3 regions of the Microbacterium sp. UCD-TDU genome follow, and region 2 is predicted to be linked to each of the others. Evidence: predicted binding sites of a transcription regulator. Region 2 holds the regulator's gene; each other region holds the start of a gene.
What was found. The regulator LexA, encoded in region 2, represses DNA repair genes until DNA is damaged. The targets are predictions, from matches to a motif close to TCGAACANNTGTTCGA.

Region 1 (5,760 bases), on a different contig from region 2:
CGCTGCCTCCCGAACACCGACCCACTGAGCCTGGAACGGCTCCGGGAGATCGGTCGAGAATGCCTCCGTCATCGGCGCACCAGACGCCTTGATCGCCCGCACCTGATCTGACCGTCGCGCGAGCTCGGAGTGCAGCTTGGCGACGTCGGGGATCTCGGCGACGTAGTCCACCGCGAACTGCACCTCGGGCTGCACCTCGAGCGGGAGATCCGACAACGCGCGAGCGTCCACCGCCGCCTTCAACTCGATCGCCCGATCGAGCAGCTCCTCATCGATCGTCAGCAACGCGAGAAGAGCATCCACCCACTCGTCGACCGACTGGGGCCGCTCATCTTGACCAAGCTTCTCGACCCACTCGACGTAGCGGCCATAGACCTCCACCAGAGCATTCGTCGAAGCGAAAGGAGAACCCGAATCAGCCATCCGTCACACCATCCCGTCGAGGTCGTGGGTCGAACCTACCGGAACCCGTCGACGTCATCGAAGCGGCCGCGGGCAGAACGAACGGCCAGGCTCGACGCCTAGCGCCAGGTCGAATGAGATGTGCCAGGTCGGATGAGACGACGGTCAACTCGAGTGAGATTCTGACAACTCGAATGAGACAGGACGGCGGCCGTTCGATCGCGATCGCCGGGTGGACACTGCGAGGTTACGGGCTGTAGGTGCTTGCTTTGTGCTTGAAAAAAGCCAGCAGGATTCGCCGGGTTTCGCGGGGCGGAAGGTGTATGCGGGGTGATTACCGTGAGAGACTGTGCCTCCGCCTCCCTATGCGCTAGAGCGCAAGATGAGCTACCGCACAGCCTATCAGGGTTGTCAACGTGTATTGCAATCTGCAAGCATTTTTCAAGCAGATTTCGACAGGTATGTCTCACCGGATCTGTAGAAATCTCACCGACCTGTAGAACGCCTCACGGCCTCAGTGCGCTGGTCCCGAGGTGCGACGCGAGGTTCATGCTGCAGGGGGATGCCGGAGAGTCGGGCCCGCCAATAACGTGGGGGGTGCCCACCCCGCGTGCCAGAACAAAGAAGCCAGATGCTCGAGCTCCTCGCCCCCTTCCTCATCGCTGTGTTCGGCGCCTTGGTGGTCTGGTACGCGGACGCCTGTCGCCGCGGAACCGTGCGCAGGCAGCGGATCCTCGGCTACCGCACCGCCCTCACGATGCGCGATCCGAAGGCGTGGATCACGGTTCACCGCGCCATGGCGCCGATGTTCTACCTCGCTGGTGGCGGTGCCGTTCTCGCCGGATTGGCGGGCGGGGTGCTGGCGCTGCTCGGCATCACTGCAGCTGTGCCCTTCGTCCTCGGGGGAGCGATCGTCTGGCTGCTCCTGTGGACGGTGCTCTCCGTCATGCCCGGGGCAGCCGCCGCGCGAGACTACAGGGGGCTGGGCGACCAGGCGACGGCGGAGCGCATCCCTCGTGATGCGAGAACGGTCACCCGAGCAACGATCGCCCTCGGGTGACACAAAGCCGCTTTGAGTGACACAGGTTCCCCGGGTGGTGACACTGTGTGTCACCGCATAGACCGAGCTGCCGCCTGGCGATAAGGGATCGAGAGCACGCCCTCGTGCCCCGCTACCGCGAGCTCAGGGGCTCCGATACTCCCGGTGCCGGCGGGGATGATGGGTCGGCCGCCGCGCTCTAAGATGACTCGGCTAGGGGACGAATACACGCGATTTCCCGCATGATTCCGGGGGAGCGGTCGCGCGGAGGACTCGTGAGCGCCCTGGCGCGGGCGTACACTCTACGAATAGGGTTTCGAGAGTTTGGGGAGCGGGTGCCTACAACCGTCGTACCTCTGTACGCGTACTCAGTGACCGCGGATTCCATTTCGCTGCCGCAGCTGCTCGACGCGGTCCCTGCGGGCTTCCCCAGCCCGGCCCAAGACTATGACGCCGGTCCGATCGATCTCACCGAGCTGCTGATCGAGGATCAGGCCGCCACCTTCCTCGTCCGCGTCTCGGGAACATCCATGGTCGACGCCGGCATCCACGACGGCGATGTCGTCATCGTCGACCGATCGAAGACGGCGCTCTCCGGGGATGTCGTCGTCGCGATCCTGGACGGCGACTTCACCATCAAACGCCTCGTCCGAGAACGCGGCACCTGGGCGCTGCGCGCCGAGAACGCAGAGTGGCCCGACGTCGTCGTCGACGAGCTCTCCACACTGGAGATCTTCGGGGTGGTCACCGTGAGCCTCAGGTTCCATCGGAGCCGGAGATGATCGGGCACGTCGACATCAACAGCGCCTACGTGTCTTTCGAGAGAATCGTGAATCCGCGTCTCGAGAACCGCCCCTGCGTCGTGTTGAGCAATAACGACGGAATGGTCGTGGCCTCGTCGAAGGAAGCGAAGGCCATCGGCCTGGATCTCGGCAAGCCCTGGTTCGAGCTGCGGCCGCACGCGAAGAGGCTCGACCTGACTGCCCTCTCGTCGAATTATGAGCTCTACCAAGATTGCTCGAACAGGGTCATGGACGTGCTGTCTCGCTTCACCCCGGACCTGTCCATTTACTCGATCGATGAGGCGTTCTTCGAGGTGAGTCCACGGATCGCGAAAGACCCCGAAGCGATGGCCGCCCTCGGCCGAGACATCAAGGACACCCTCCGCCGGCTCATCGGCGTCCCGGTCTGCGTCGGCATCGCACCGACACGCACATTAGCGAAGCTGAGCAATAAAACGGCGAAGAAGATCGCGGCATTCGACGGGGTGTGCGTGTGGCCGGCGACCAGGCCCAAGTGGCGCCACGCCCTCATGTCCCGACTGCCGGTCTCCGAGGTGTGGGGGATCGCGTCTCGCCTCGAGCGCCGCCTGGCGGGCATCGGCATCACGACGATCGCGGATCTCGCGGCCGCGGATCCCGTCCTCATTCGGAAGGCGTTCAACGTGGTCGTGATGCGCACGGCGCTCGAGCTGCGCGGGATGCCGGCGATCGCCGCCGAAGAGGATCGCACCGGCAAGAAAGATCAGCTGATCGTGTCCCGCAGCTTCTCCGAGAAAGTCACCACCCGAGACGGGATGCGCCAAGCGTTGTCGATCTACGCCCAGCAGGCGTCGACCCGGCTCATGAAGCACCAGCAGGTGGCGAAGATCCTCACCGCCTTCGCAGGCATCAGTCACTACACCGAGCAGATCCGTTACCCGTCACAGATGGTGCGGCTGCCGTTCCCCACCGCCGATCCCGTGGAGCTCACCCGCGCCGCGCACCGGCTCCTCCCGCAGATCGAGGAAGGGGTGAAGTGGGCGCGGGCGGGAGTCATGCTCACCGACCTGAAACCGGCAGCCGTTATCCAACCGCTCGAGCTGTTCCGTCATGCCCACGAAGACGCAGGGATCGCCACCATCATCGACCAGGTGCAGAAGAAGGCCGGGCGCGAAGTCCTCGGGCTCGGGTGGGGAGGGATGCGCCCCGGCCCGTCCTGGCAGATGCACCGCGGCATGCTCTCCAAACGCGCCACCACGCACTGGGATGAGCTGATCGTCGCCCGAGCCTGAAAGGTGTCGGACCCCCTCTCTAAGATGAGGGTAGAGGGGGACACATAATGAGAGATCAGCTCAGCACACGCGCCGAGGCGATCGCCCGCGCCGCGCACGCCGGCCAGGTCGACAAGAGCGGTCAGCCCTACATCGATCACCCAGCGCGGGTCGCGGCTCGCGTGCAGGGGGATGAGCTGCTGGAGGCGATCGCCTGGCTCCACGACGTCGTGGAAGACACCGACGTGCAGCTGGTCGACCTGCAGGCGGAGTTTCCTCTCGAAGTGGTCGACGCCGTCGATGCCATCACCCACCGGCCCGGCGAACCGCGCGCCGACTACTACGCCCGCGTCAGCCGGAACCCCCTCGCGCGTCAGGTGAAAGACGCCGACATCGACGACAACACCGATCCGGCGCGCACCGCCCTGCTCGACGACGCCACCCGCTCCCGACTGGCCGCGAAGTACGCCGCGGCACGAGAGGCCCTCTCCCGTGTGTAGATCATCTGACGACGGCGGCCGCCGCTGCCTCGACCACCGCCACCTCCGCGACGTCGACGTCGACGACCTTCGCCCCGCGGCCACCGATGACGCACCCGACGTCGACTGGGGAGAGCACCCGCCGTCGACTGCAGAGCTCTACGACACCTATGGCTCCACCGTCGCCGGCGCCGCGATCCACAAGCTCGAAGAGGTGGCCGCCATCGAGCCGGAGATCACCGCGGCGATCATCGACGCGGCCCCGGCAGATTGCCGGATGCACAACCTCGAGTATCGGATGAAGTCGCCGGCATCCCTCGCGGGAAAGATCGAGAGCCGGATCCTGGTTGATCCCACTGCGACGCCGGTGGAGATCACGGGGCGCCTCACGGACTTTGTTCGCTACACCGTGGTCGCACCTACTCCCGATCGAGTCGTCCCTGCCGCACAAGAGACGCTGGAGGGTCTCGTCGCCAAGGGGTGGGAAGTAAAGGAGATCGAGCATTCCTTCGTCGACGGCAACCCGTACAAGGGTCTGCACTCGATCGTCGTGCACCACAGCGAGACCGACCAGGACGTCGAGATCCAGTTCCACTCCGAAGCCGGCGCCGCGATCAAAGACCGCTACCACCACGACTACGAAACGCTGCGCGATCAGACGCAGCCCTACCCGACGCGCGCCGCGGCCCACACGACCATGGTCAATGCCTGGAACATTGTCCCGACTCCGCCGGGCCTCGTCGACCTCCACATCGGCAGCGTCGTCGCCGTCGAGAAGGCCTATGGGCCACCAAAACCTCCCACCCCCCCCTACCAAGACGGACTAAGATAAACTAAGATGTAGGCAATTGAGAATGGAGCGAGGAACACCATGAACCTCTATCTGGTCCGAAACGCCGCCGGCACCCCGGTCTGGATCGCGCACGAAGACAACGAGCAGCGCATCTGGACCTACGTGCAGAACACGGGCAAGTTCCACCTCAACCAGGGCCTCTACCGCGACTTCTACTTCGAGCACGCGAACACGTACGCGCCCATCAGCGCCGACGATGCGCTGCAGCAGATCCGCAGCGGCATCGGCAAGCTCGATGAGCAGACCGTCGGCCACCTCGTCGAACGGTTCAAGCAGGATCCCGCAGCACGAACCATCGAAGATGTCCTCGGCTCCTCACCGGTCCCCACGGCGCGCCAGCAGGCGGAGGCTCGCGTCAACGCGCTCGTGCAGGCCCCCCGGGGGAAGTGGATGACCTGGAAGTCCTACCGGCTCGCAGAGAAGCAGCTCGCTCACGTCTCAGCGCGAGATCTCCGCCTGGGCAGGATCAAGATCGTCAACACCAAGGTCGGTGCTGTCGAGTCGCGCCTCGAGGAGGACGGCGAGAACGTCAAAGTCATGGTCGCGCGAGCCGCCAACGGATAGTTCGACCGCACGACACAGCCACAACCAGTAGCGGCCGCCCCCTCGATTCAGGGGGCGGCCGCTACTGCTGTGTAGGTCGGGTCTGGGTCACTCCACCTCGGGAGCGATCGCGCCGCGGTAGACCAGCAGCTGGTGCAACACGGGATGAGGGTTCGTCTCCTGCAGCTTCACCAGTGCCGCGGTCGCAACCGAGGGGCCACGCGACGTCGACGACGTCGACGGAAGGCCGAGATCTCCGAAGAGCACCTCCTGCAGCTGCCCGCGATCCTCGAGGTTCACCTCACGGCCGAGCAGCCGATAGATCTCCTGCGCTGCGGCGAGCGCGGTGGTTCCGATTGCTGCGGCGCGGACGCGGCCTTTCTGGTTCTCTGCAGCTGCGCGTCGGCCGGCG
Region 2 (5,760 bases):
GAGGGTCGCGTCCGCCGAGCACGCGCACGTGCACCGTCAGAGCCGCGTTGAACGTGATGGCCTCGAACGCGTGACGCACGAGCGAACCGGTGAAGTGCCCGCCGATGAGGTGGTGCTCGAACCCCGCAGGCTCACCCGTGTGCACGAGGTAGGGGCGACCGGAGATGTCGACGACGGCCTGAGCGAGCGCCTCGTCGAGCGGAACGAGCGCGTCACCGTAGCGGGAGATGCCGGACTTGTCGCCGAGTGCCTCGAGAATCGCCTGGCCGAGCACGATCGAGACGTCTTCGACGGTGTGGTGCGCGTCGATGTGCGTGTCGCCGGACGCGCGCACGGTCAGATCGGTGAGCGAGTGCTTTGCGAACGCCGTGAGCATGTGGTCGAAGAACGGCACCGACGTGTCGATGCGGCTCGCACCGGTGCCGTCGAGATTCAGCTCGAGCTCGACGGTGGACTCCGACGTGCTGCGCACGCGGCTCGCTGTGCGCAGGGTCAGTGCGGTGGTGCTCATGAAGCCGATCCTATCGAGGCCAGAGCGTCGAGGAACGCGGTGGTCTCCGCCTCGGTTCCAGCACTCACTCTCAGGTGGCCGGGGATGCCGACGTCGCGCACGAGCACGCCGCGGTCGTAGAGCTGCTGCCACGTCGCCTTCGGGTCGGCGACTCCGCCGAACAGCACGAAGTTCGACCACGTCTCGTGCGGCTGATAGCCGAGCGCCTCGAGGGTCGCCGTGATCCTGTCGCGCTGCTCGACGATCTCCTCGACCATCCCGAGCATCACGTCGGCGTTGCGCAGTGCCGCGATGGCCGCTGCCTGGGTGAGGGCGCTCAGGTGATACGGCAGACGCACCAGCCGCAGCGCGTCGATGAATGCCGGATCCGCCGCGAGATAGCCGACGCGAGCGCCCGCGAACGCGAACGCCTTGCTCATCGTGCGCGAGACGGCGAGCCGCGGACGCCCTTCGAGCAGCGTCAATGCGGACACCGCGTCGCGGGGAGCGAACTCCTGGTAGGCCTCGTCGACGATCACGATGCCCCGCGCTGCGTCGTAGACGGCTTCGATGACGTCGAGCCCCAGCGGCGTGCCGGTGGGGTTGTTGGGCGAGCAGAGGATCACCACGTCGGGGTCGGCGGCCCGCACCTGCTCGGCGGCCTCCTCCGGCGTGATCGTGTAGTCGGGCTGCCTGGTGCCGGCGATCCACCGCGCCCCCGTCCCCTGGGCGATCAGCGGGTACATCGAGTACGTGGGCGCGAAGCCGAACGCGGTGCGCCCCGGCCCGCCGAACGCCTGGAGGATGTGCTGGAGCACTTCGTTGGACCCGTTGCCCGCCCAGATCTGTTCGGGGGTGAGCCCGTGGCCCAGATACGCGGCGAACGACTCACGAAGGGTGCTGAACTCCCGGTCGGGGTAGCGGTTGACGTCGCGGATCGCCACGGCGATGTCGTCGAGGATGTCGCTGGCCACCTCATCCGGGATCGGATGCGTGTTCTCGTTCACGTTGAGCGCGATCGGAAGGGGCGCCTGCGGAGCGCCGTACGGCGTCAGTCCGCGAAGATCATCACGTAGCGGGAGATCGTTGAGGGAGAGGGTCACCCTTCCCATGTTAAGCGGCGCCCCAAGTCGGTGACGCAAAGTTGCTGCAGCGACGCCGCGGCGGGGATCAGTTCACGTACTGGGCCGGGATGGCCAGTGTCTGACCGATCTGGAGCTCGCCACCACGCAGCAGGTTCATCCGGCTGATCTCACCGATCACGTCGCGCGGGTCGGCGTCGGGGGCGACGCCGGTCGCGATCGACCAGAGCGTGTCGCCCGGCATGACCGTGACGGTCTCGACGCTGACGGCTGCAGTGTCTGCACCCGAGGCGATCGCACTGCCACCGCTGAGCGCGGCGAACGCGATGCCGACCGCGAGCGGAACAGAGGCGAAGGCCAGCAGCACGGCGCGGCCACGCGTCGTCAGCCGGAGTCGCGTCGAAGGACGGGTCGACGCCGGAATGACTGCTGCGGTGCTGAAGCTGATGCTGCTCATGTGGTGCTCCTTAGCCTGTCCCGGAACCGTGAGGCCACCGGGGAAGTTGGCGTAGCGTTCGCATTCCCGCCTCGGCCGGGAGCCGTGAATGCGAAGCTACGTACCGAAGATATCTTCGAGTTCGAACATCTGTCAAGTATTCTTCGAAACCCCACCGACGATTAGGCCGACACGCTCGAACAGATCTTCCAGATCGGCCCGATTCTCGGATACGGTTTCGATAAGGACACCCCACCACGGGCCTCCGACATTCGAAGAGGGACGTCGGATCACGCACTGAAGGAGCACCATGAGCGAGAACTCTGCCCCCGAGTCGGAGGCACCGCGCACGCGCCGCCGGAAGAGCCTCAGCCCGAAGCAGATGGCGATCCTCGAGGTCATCCAGAACTCGATCGCGCACCACGGCTACCCGCCGAGCATGCGCGAGATCGGCGACGCCGTCGGCCTCAAGTCCCTCTCCAGCGTCACCCACCAGCTGGGGCAGCTCGAGCTCAGCGGCTATCTGCGCCGCGACCCCGGGAAGACGAGAGCCATGGAAGTGCTCATCGATCTGCCTGGCACCAGCACCGAGAGCCCCGCCGACGTGGCGACCCCGGTCGGAGACGCCGCGCTCGTCCCCCTCGTCGGGCGCATCGCAGCCGGCGTGCCGATCACCGCCGACCAGCAGGTCGAGGAGATCTTCCCCCTCCCCCGCCAGCTGGTGGGCAAGGGCGACCTCTTCATGCTCAAGGTCTCCGGCGAGTCGATGATCGATGCCGCCATCTGCGACGGCGACTGGGTCGTCGTCCGCTCCCAGAACAGCGCCGAGAACGGCGAGATCGTGGCGGCGATGCTCGACGGCGAGGCCACCGTCAAGGTGCTGCGTCGCCGCGACGGCCACACCTGGCTGCTCCCCCGCAACTCCGCGTTCGAGCCCATCCTCGGTGATGAGTCCGTGATCCTCGGCAAGATCGTGGCAGTACTGCGCGCCGTCTGAGACGAGACGGCACGATGAAGCCCCTCCCGGGTGCCGGGAGGGGCTTCGTGTCTTCGGGCGACGGGTCAAGACCGCGATGCTCCCGTCCTGACGCACGGGCGTCCACCTTCGACGCCTAGGCTCGAATCATGTCGTCGTCCCCCTACGGTTCCTGGACCTCCCCCTTCTCCGCGGCCTCCGTCGCGGCCTCCTCTCCGCGCATCGACGGAGCCCGCTTCGTCGGTGCGGAGATCTGGTGGGGTGAGTCGGTACCTGCCGAGAAGGGACGCGTTACGGTGCGGAGCTCCTCCGGCTCCGAGATCCTCCCCACCCCCTGGAGCGCGCGGTCTCGCGTGCACGAGTACGGCGGAGGCGCCTGGACGGCGGATGAGCACGGCACGCTGTTCTTCGTCGACGCAGGAGACCAGCGGGTGCACCGTCTGAGCGTCGGAGCCGACCCCGTCGCCCTCACCGCCCCCGGTCCCTCGCACGGAGGCCTGCGCGTGCAGAACGGCCGCCTGCTGGCCGTGCGCGAAGACCTCTCGACCACGCCGCACCTCCGCTCGATCATCGAGATCCCGCTCGATGGATCCGCCGCCGAAGACCCGTCCGCGATCAGGGTGATCGCGGAGGGAGACGGCTTCTTCGCCCACCCTGCCCTCTCTCCCGACGGGACCCGCGCGGCATGGGTCGGCTGGGAGCGGGGACGGATGCCGTGGGAGGACGCGCACGTGCAGGTCGCAGAGGTCGCCGGCGGCACGCCGCACACGATCCCCTCGCGGGCGGCTCTGCAGCCCGAGTGGCTCAGCGACGCGGAACTGATCTTCGCCGACGATCCCGACGGTCGCTGGGCTCTGCAGCGCATCACACTCGACGGGGTGACTCCCACCGGGCCGGCGCGACCGTTCGCGCCTGCTGGCGCTCCTGTCGATGCCGACACCGGCTACGGGCTCTGGGTGCTCGGCAACCGCTGGTACCAGCCGCTCGACGACGGCCGCATCGTCGCCGTCCGCACGAACGGCCGCGACGAGGTCGTCGTGATCGATGCCGACGGCGGCGTGAGCGTGATCGACTTCCCCGGTGACGGTCACGTGAGCATCGATGCCGTCGACGGCACCAAGGCGCTCCTCTCGGGCAACGGCTCTCGGGCGACGGCGGGCCTGTGGTGCGTCGACGTCGAATCCGGCGAGGTCATCGCCGTACGCGGCGGCGAGCCGGTCGATCCGCAGTGGATGCCCGCGTCCATCCCGATCGAGATCGAGGGTCCCCGCGGCGCGGTGCACGCATTCGCCTATCCTCCGGCCAACCCCGATACGTCGGCGCCCGACGCTGAGCGCGCACCCTACGTCGTGCTGGTGCACGGCGGACCGACGGCGCACGTCACCGGCGCGGCGTCAGCGGCGATCGCCTTCTACACGAGCCGCGGCATCGGCGTGCTCGACGTGAACTACGGCGGATCCACCGGCTACGGCCGCGCCTACCGCGAGCGACTCGACGGCCAGTGGGGCGTGGTCGACGTCGACGACGTGATCGCGGCCGCCCGCGGACTCGCCGACGCCGGACTCGCCGACCCTGCCCGCATCGCGATCCGCGGCGGTTCGGCAGGCGGCTGGACCGTGCTGTCGGCGCTGGTCCGCGGTGGCGCCTTCGCCGCCGGGATCAGCCGCTACGGCGTGGCCGACCTGCGCATGCTGGTGGCGGAGACGCATGACTTCGAGGCGTCGTACATCGACGGCCTGGTCGGACCGCTCCCCGAGTACGAGCATCTGTACATCGAGCGTTCCCCGCTCACCCACACCGAGCGCATCGATGTGCCCGTGCTGCTCCTGCAGGGTGGCGAGGACCGCGTGGTTCCGCCGTCGCAGTCAGAAGCGATCCGCGACGCGCTCGCGACCCGCGGCATCGACCACGAATACGTGCTGTACCCCGCCGAGGGGCACGGCTTCCGCAGCGCGGAGACGATCGTCGACGCCCTCGAGCGGGAGCTGAGGTTCCTCGGCCGCGTGTTCGGGTTCGAACCGCGCCTGTGAGGGGCGGGGGCTACTCCCCTACGCGGTTGCGCAGCCGCATGGCGCGGTCGGCCTCGCGGGTGTCCTGACGCTCGCGCAGGGTCTGGCGCTTGTCGTATTCCCGCTTGCCCTTCGCCAGAGCGATCTCGACCTTGGCGCGACCGTCCGAGAAGTAGAGCTTCAACGGGATCAGGGTGTATCCGCCTGCTGACACCGCGTGCGCGATCTTGGCGATCTCCTCGCGGTGCAGCAGGAGTTTGCGGATGCGCTTGGCCGAGTGGTTGGTCCAGTGCCCCTGCGAGTACTCGGGGATGTGCACGGAGTCGAGGAAGACCTCGTTCCCCTTGACGAACGCGTAGCCGTCGCTGAGGTTGGCGCGTCCCTGACGCAGTGACTTGACCTCGGTGCCGGTGAGCACCATCCCCGCTTCGTACGACTTCTCGATCGTGTAGTCGTGACGTGCGCGACGATTGGTCGCGATGACCTTCTCTCCGCGTTCCCTGGGCATGATGCTCTCCTGTTGCCGTGATGAGCTCGATCGATCGATCCGACCGAGCAGCCTTTCAGGCTATCAGGTACGCAGCCAGCGTCGGATCGCGAAACCGGCCGACAGCGCGGCGAGGATGACGCCGATGCCGATCAGCACGGGAACCACGAGCGCGGCATCCTGCATCGTCACCCATGTCGTGATGAACGGGACCCGGCCCCGAAGGTAGCCGTTGACGCCGAAGTGCACGCCGGCCACGACCGCGGCGCTGGCCAGGGCC
Region 3 (5,760 bases), on a different contig from region 2:
ATCGACGTGGACTTCGTGCTGCACGGATCGGCGGCCGACGGTACCGCCGGACCGGCCTCGCGGTGGGCCGAGACCTGCCGGCCGGGCGAGCATGTTCTGATCATCGACGAGGGGCTCACGTTCAATCCGCAGCGCGGCGTGGATCGCGTCGTGCTCGTCGGCGATGAGACCGCCCTGCCCGCGATCGCCTCAATCTGTGCCTCGCTTCCCGCTGGCGCCATCGGTACCGCGATCGTGGAGACGCCGAGCGAGGAGGATGCGCTGGAGTTCGCGCATCCCTCGGGTATCGAGGTCGTGCGGATCGTGCGACCGCACGGCGTCGCTCCCGGCTCGCTCGCTCTGGACGCGCTCGCCCGCACCACCCTGCCGGAGGCTCCGTTCCACGCCTATGCGGCGGGCGAGCAGGCGCTCGCCTCCGGCGCCCGCAAGCACCTCGTCGGTGAGCGCGGGGTGGACAAGAATGCGGTGAGCTTCTGCGGGTACTGGCGGGTCGGTGCAGCCTCCCCCGCGTCGAAGGCCGCTCGCGAGGCCGCGGCGGAGCCCCTGGCATGAGCGCGGATGCCGCGGGCCGGTCGCCCCGCACCGGCGGACGATTCCGCTTCCCCACCGTCATCCTGCTGACCTGTGCGGCGCTCGGTGTGGCGGGAGCGGTGCTTCTCGCACCGATGAACTGGTTCTCGACCGTGCTGACCGGGCCGCTCCCGTTCGTGGGCATGGCGCTCGCCGGTCTCTGGCTGCTGCCATCGGTGATCGCGCTGCGGCTGCTGCATCGTCCGCTCGTCGGACTGCTCGTCGCGCTGATCGCCGGTCTCGTGATGGTGCCGTTCTCCGGATACGGTTTCAGCACCGTGCTGACCAATCTCTGGTGGGCGGCCTTCACGGAGCTGCCGTTCCTGTTCGTGCTCTGGCGCTACTGGGGCACCTGGATGCACTACCTCGGTGCCGTCATCGTGGGCATCGTGTATCCGATCTCGGCGTGGGCGTGGTTCGACCTCGGGTCCATGTCTCTCTTCGCCCAGATCGCCTTCTTCGTCGTGGCGATCGCCAGCTGCGTCGGTGGCACGGCCCTCGGCATCCTGATCGCCGACCGTCTCCGCAGGGCGGGAATCGGCAGGCACCGCTGAACCGCGAGAGCGCAGCCGCACACGCCGGGCGGTGACATCGCCGGGCCGTGACGTCGAGCCGCGACGTCGTCAGGCAGCGACGTGGTCAGGCAGCGACGTGGTCAGGCCGCGATGTCGAAGCGTGCGCGGCCTCCGAGCCTCGGGGTTCGCGCAGAGTCGACGTATCGCGGCGGAATGAACCACACCCGCCCCGCCGCACCGCTCCCGCTCCCGCTCCCGCTCCCGCTCCCGCTCCCGCTCCCGGCAGTATCGATGCGGATCTGCCACCCGTTGTCGTGGATGCGATGGTGACACGTTTCGCACAGCAGCACCCCGTTGGAGAGATCGGTCGGCCCGTGGTCTCGTCTCCACCATCGAATGTGGTGCACCTTCGTCATCTCCGGCGGCAACCCGCACATCGCGCATCCCCCATCACGCTCCACCAGCGCCAGCCGTTGCGCCCGGGTGAACAACCGCTTCTCCCGTCCCCAATCGAGGATCTCGCTGTCTCCGCCGAGAACACACGGGATCACGCCACCCCCGGCCGCCATCCGCCGCGCGGCCCCGACGCTGACCGGCTGATCGACCCCGTCCACGGTCGCCGACCCCGTGCCGGCCTCCAGATCGTCGAGGTTCATCCGCACGATCACCGTCGCACCGGCGACCGGCACCCGCTGTTCGCACCCGAGCACGTGCGCGCAGAACACCGCGAGAGCATCGGCCTGGATCATCGGCACCGTCCGCCGATCCGCATCGGGCGCCTCCGCAGCGGTCTCGACATCGAGCACCGCGTTCAGATGCACCATTCCCTCACGCTCGAACAGTGTCAGCGCGCGCCTGCCGCGGCGCTCTTCCTCCCGAGGCTCCAGACCATCCGGATCGAGCCATGCTTCTGCACGGACCACGAGCTTTCGCACATCGTCGAGCGCCAGACCTGCCACCTTCTCCGCCAGCATGCGCTCGGCTTCGACGACACGCTCCACCCCCGTGGCGATCCGACAACGATCGAGCAACCCGATGATCATCGCGGCGGCGGGAGCGCCGAGCGCCCCAGAATCCAGCGCCTGGCTCACCAGCGGATACTTCGCCGGCAGACGCGCACCCAGAAGGTCGCTCCGGGGCGCCGTCGCTTCTCCCACCTTGACGAGACGCGACGCATCACCGGTCGACACCCCCGTGGCTGCCGCGATCAACGTCGCCGGGTTGCGGTAGCCCTGCTGCTTGGCCAGACTCTCCGCCCCGAGCTCTGGACGTGACTCGCGGGAGATGCACGCCGCCACCGACACATGCACGGCATCCAACCGACGCCGCAGCACCCCGATGGACGCGCTCACCTCGATCAGCTGCTCGCGGGACAGCTCCCCGGAGTCACCGGCATCTGACCACGCCTCATCGAGGCGTGACATCGCCTCGTGCAACGCGGTCAATTTCGACATACTCGATTCTACCGCGAACCGTCTCGACATTCGAAGTTATGTTCTATTGAATACCGGTACGACCAGCATGTCGTGAAGACCGAGCACCGGGTCAGCCGCCGGGCATGCGTCGCTCCGGATGCCCGGTGGCACCGAGGTCCGGCAATAGACCAAGGACGGGAAGAGGCCCCGGATGTCGCATCCGGGGCCTCTTCTGCGCAGGTGACGTCAGCGCTTGCCGACGATCTGACGGCCGACGAGATCGCGCATGATCTCGTTCGTGCCGCCGTAGATGCGGTGCACGCGAGCATCGGTGAAGGCGCGGGCGATCGGGTACTCCATGATGTAGCCGTAACCGCCATGCAGCTGCACGCCCGTGTCGAGCACCTCCCACTCGCGCTCGGTAGCCCAGAACTTGACCTTCGCGGCGTCCTCGGCGGTGAGCGTGCTGTTCTTGTAGGCGAGCAATGCGCGGTCGATGTACGCCCACATCGCGTCCGTGGTCGCGGCCATGTCGGCGAGCCGGAAGCGGGTGTTCTGGAAGTCGGCGATGCGCTCGCCGAACGCTTCGCGGTCCTTCGTGTAGGCGACGGTCCAGTCGAGGGCAGCCTGCGCGGCTGCGGCGGCGGCGACGCCGATCGAGAGACGCTCGAGCGGCAGGTTCAGCATCAGCTGGATGAAGCCCTGGCCCTCTTTGCCGCTGATGAGGTTCTCGTCGGGGACGAACACGTCGGTGAAGCTGAGCTCGGCCGTGTCCCAGCCGTGGAAGCCCATCTTGCTGAGCTTCTTGCCCTGGTCGAAGCCCTCCATGCCCTTCTCCACGAGCAGCAGGCTGAAGGCGTCGGGACGGTTGCCCTCACCGGTCTTGACGAAGGTCACGACGACGTCGGCCGTCGTACCGGAGGAGATGAACGTCTTCGCGCCGTTGAGGATGTAGCCGCCGTCGACCTTCTTGGCGTTGGTCTTGATGCCACGCAGATCCGAACCCGCACCCGGGTCGGTCATGGCGAGCGCGCCGAGCACCTCACCCGTGGCCATGCGGGGCAGCCACTTCTCCTTCTGCTCCTGCGTTCCCATGTGCACGAGGTAGGGCACTGCCAGGTCGTCTTGGATGCCGAAGGCACCGGCCAGCGAACCGGCGCCGGAGGCGATGACCTCCTCCATCACGATCGTGCGGAAGCGGTAGTCCTGCAGCATGCCGGCGCCACCGAACTCCTCCGGGACCGACAGGCCGATCAGACCCGCCTCGCCGGCGGCCAGCATCGTCGCCCGGTCGATCTCCCCCGCGGCGTCCCACCGCTCGATAGCTTCGCCCGTCACGTGGCGCTTGACGAAGTCCTTGACCAGGTCCCGGAATGCCTCGTGATCCTCGTCGTAGATGTCGCGTTCCATGCCGTCCTCCTGAACGTCTCATGCATCGTTGCTCCGGCGATTCTACGTCGCACGACCGGTCCAGGACAGGACGTTGTGAGAATGCATCCCATAAATCGTGACACTGGGTACCGCGGTTGTCGGATGCCGCAACCGCGGCGTTCCGCGCCGATTCAGTGCGCGTAGTCGGGGGCGGCCGGCAGCGCGAAGAACTCCTCGAGCGTGTGGAATCCGCCCTCGTGATAGGCGGCGGCGAGGTCGACGCCGACGTAGCGGAGGTGCCACGGCTCCGGCGCGTACCCCGTGACCGGGGTGCCGACCTGCTCGTAGCGCACGATGAATCCGTACTCCCAGGCGTGCGCCGCGACCCAGTCGCTCTGCGCCGTGGCGCCGAAGCCGTCGAGGCCGCCGCAGCCCGTCCCGCACGCGACCACGTCGAGCGCGAGACCCGTCTGGTGCTCGCTGTGGCCCGGACGCGCCGAGCCGGCATCCGCCTCCGCCTGCCCCTGCGATCGCACGTGCGAACCGTAGGTCGTCACCTGCAGGCCGTAGGAGCGGTATCCGTTGTTCGCGCCGATCCGCCCGACACCGGCAGCGACCGCCGCGTCCGCCATCTCGCCGACGGCAGCGGCCACGTCGGTACGCACGCGCCCGGACGGCGTCGTCATCTGCAGCGGCACCGAGGCGAGGTCCGTCGGCTCGTACTCTGGCGGGTTCAGCGGCGACGACTTGTTCACCACGACCCACAGCCGCGCCGGATCGTGGAGCGAGATGCAGGGAGCGTTACCCGCGACGACGGCCTCACGGAAGGCCACGCCACCCCCGAACGCCGCGATCGTCGCCGCGTCATCGCCGTTCGCGATCGCCTGCTGCACCGAGGACTCTGCGCAGGGGTCGGCCGCCGTCGTCGCGGCGACCTTGACCGGCGGGACCTGCATGACCGCGACCGGCACCGGCATCGAGTCGGCGCCTGAGGACGGCACCGGACCGGAACCGATCGACAACAGGACCCCGATCGCGGTCACGGCGACACCGATCGGCAATGCGGGTCCGCGGATCGGGGACCGCGGTGCCGCATGCTGAGGGTGCGGCAGGAAGGGCATTGATCCATCTTCTCATTCGAAGATATGTCGCAGAGTCGCTTGCGTTAACATCGTCTTTCTGTTCGAATTGTCGAATGAGGTGGCAGGGACAGAAGCTCGGCGAGACGGATGCGGCGGCGCTGCCCGGCCTCGAAGACCGATCGAGCGTCCTGCGCTCGGTGACGACTCCCGAGTTCGCCGGGATGACGTTCCACGAGGTGCTGTCGAAGTCGGCGCTGAATCATGTGCCCGGCGCCTCGCGCATGCCCTTCGCCTGGACGATCAATCCCTATCGGGGGTGTTCGCATGCCTGCGTGTATTGCTTCGCCCGCGGAACCCACGAGTACCTCGACCTCGACGGCGGGGCCGACTTCGACTCGCAGATCGTCGTCAAGGTCAACGTGGTGGAGGTGCTCGAGAAGGAGCTGCGGCGCGGCAGCTGGCAGCACGAGACCGTCGCCCTCGGCACCAACACCGACCCGTACCAGCGGGCCGAGGGCCGGTACAAGCTCATGCCGGGCATCATCGAGGCCCTCGCCGCGTCCGGCACTCCGATCTCCATCCTCACGAAGGGGACGCTGATCCGCCGGGACATCCCGCTGCTCGTGAAGGCCGCGAATCGGGTGCCGATCGATGTGCAGATGTCGATCGCGATGTACGACGACGAACTGCAGAAGGCGATCGAGCCCGGAGCCCCGACGACTCAGGCGCGACTCGACACCGTGCGGGCGCTGGCGGATGCCGGGTTCCCCGTGACCGTGTTCCTCATGCCGATCATGCCGCACATGA

Region 1: D514_RS37785 (LexA family transcriptional regulator) is a predicted target of LexA. The motif match lies at 1,746-1,761, and genes of this name have one in related genera.
Region 3: D514_RS36555 (HNH endonuclease signature motif containing protein) is a predicted target of LexA. The motif match lies at 2,570-2,585, and genes of this name have one in related genera.

Annotation. Positions count from the first base shown of each region.
Region 1 is NZ_KB454449.1:104,029-109,788, forward strand. It holds gene D514_RS37775 (hypothetical protein) at 1-423, opposite strand, end outside; gene D514_RS37780 (SdpI family protein) at 1,034-1,462, shown strand; gene D514_RS37785 (LexA family transcriptional regulator) at 1,813-2,223, shown strand; gene D514_RS37790 (Y-family DNA polymerase) at 2,220-3,494, shown strand; gene D514_RS37795 (HD domain-containing protein) at 3,542-3,973, shown strand; gene D514_RS37800 (hypothetical protein) at 3,966-4,784, shown strand; gene D514_RS37805 (hypothetical protein) at 4,824-5,369, shown strand; gene D514_RS37810 (DNA polymerase) at 5,457-5,760, opposite strand, start outside.
Region 2 is NZ_AOSO01000005.1:546,943-552,702, reverse strand. It holds gene hisB (imidazoleglycerol-phosphate dehydratase HisB) at 1-511, opposite strand, end outside; gene D514_RS22610 (histidinol-phosphate transaminase) at 508-1,593, opposite strand; gene D514_RS22605 (LysM peptidoglycan-binding domain-containing protein) at 1,661-2,029, opposite strand; gene lexA (transcriptional repressor LexA) at 2,319-3,005, shown strand; gene D514_RS22595 (prolyl oligopeptidase family serine peptidase) at 3,134-5,014, shown strand; gene smpB (SsrA-binding protein SmpB) at 5,025-5,501, opposite strand; gene ftsX (permease-like cell division protein FtsX) at 5,565-5,760, opposite strand, start outside.
Region 3 is NZ_KB454448.1:249,032-254,791, reverse strand. It holds gene D514_RS36565 (siderophore-interacting protein) at 1-552, shown strand, start outside; gene D514_RS36560 (ECF transporter S component) at 549-1,124, shown strand; gene D514_RS36555 (HNH endonuclease signature motif containing protein) at 1,226-2,539, opposite strand; gene D514_RS36550 (acyl-CoA dehydrogenase family protein) at 2,747-3,910, opposite strand; gene D514_RS36545 (M15 family metallopeptidase) at 4,063-4,992, opposite strand; gene D514_RS36540 (Rv2578c family radical SAM protein) at 5,067-5,760, shown strand, end outside.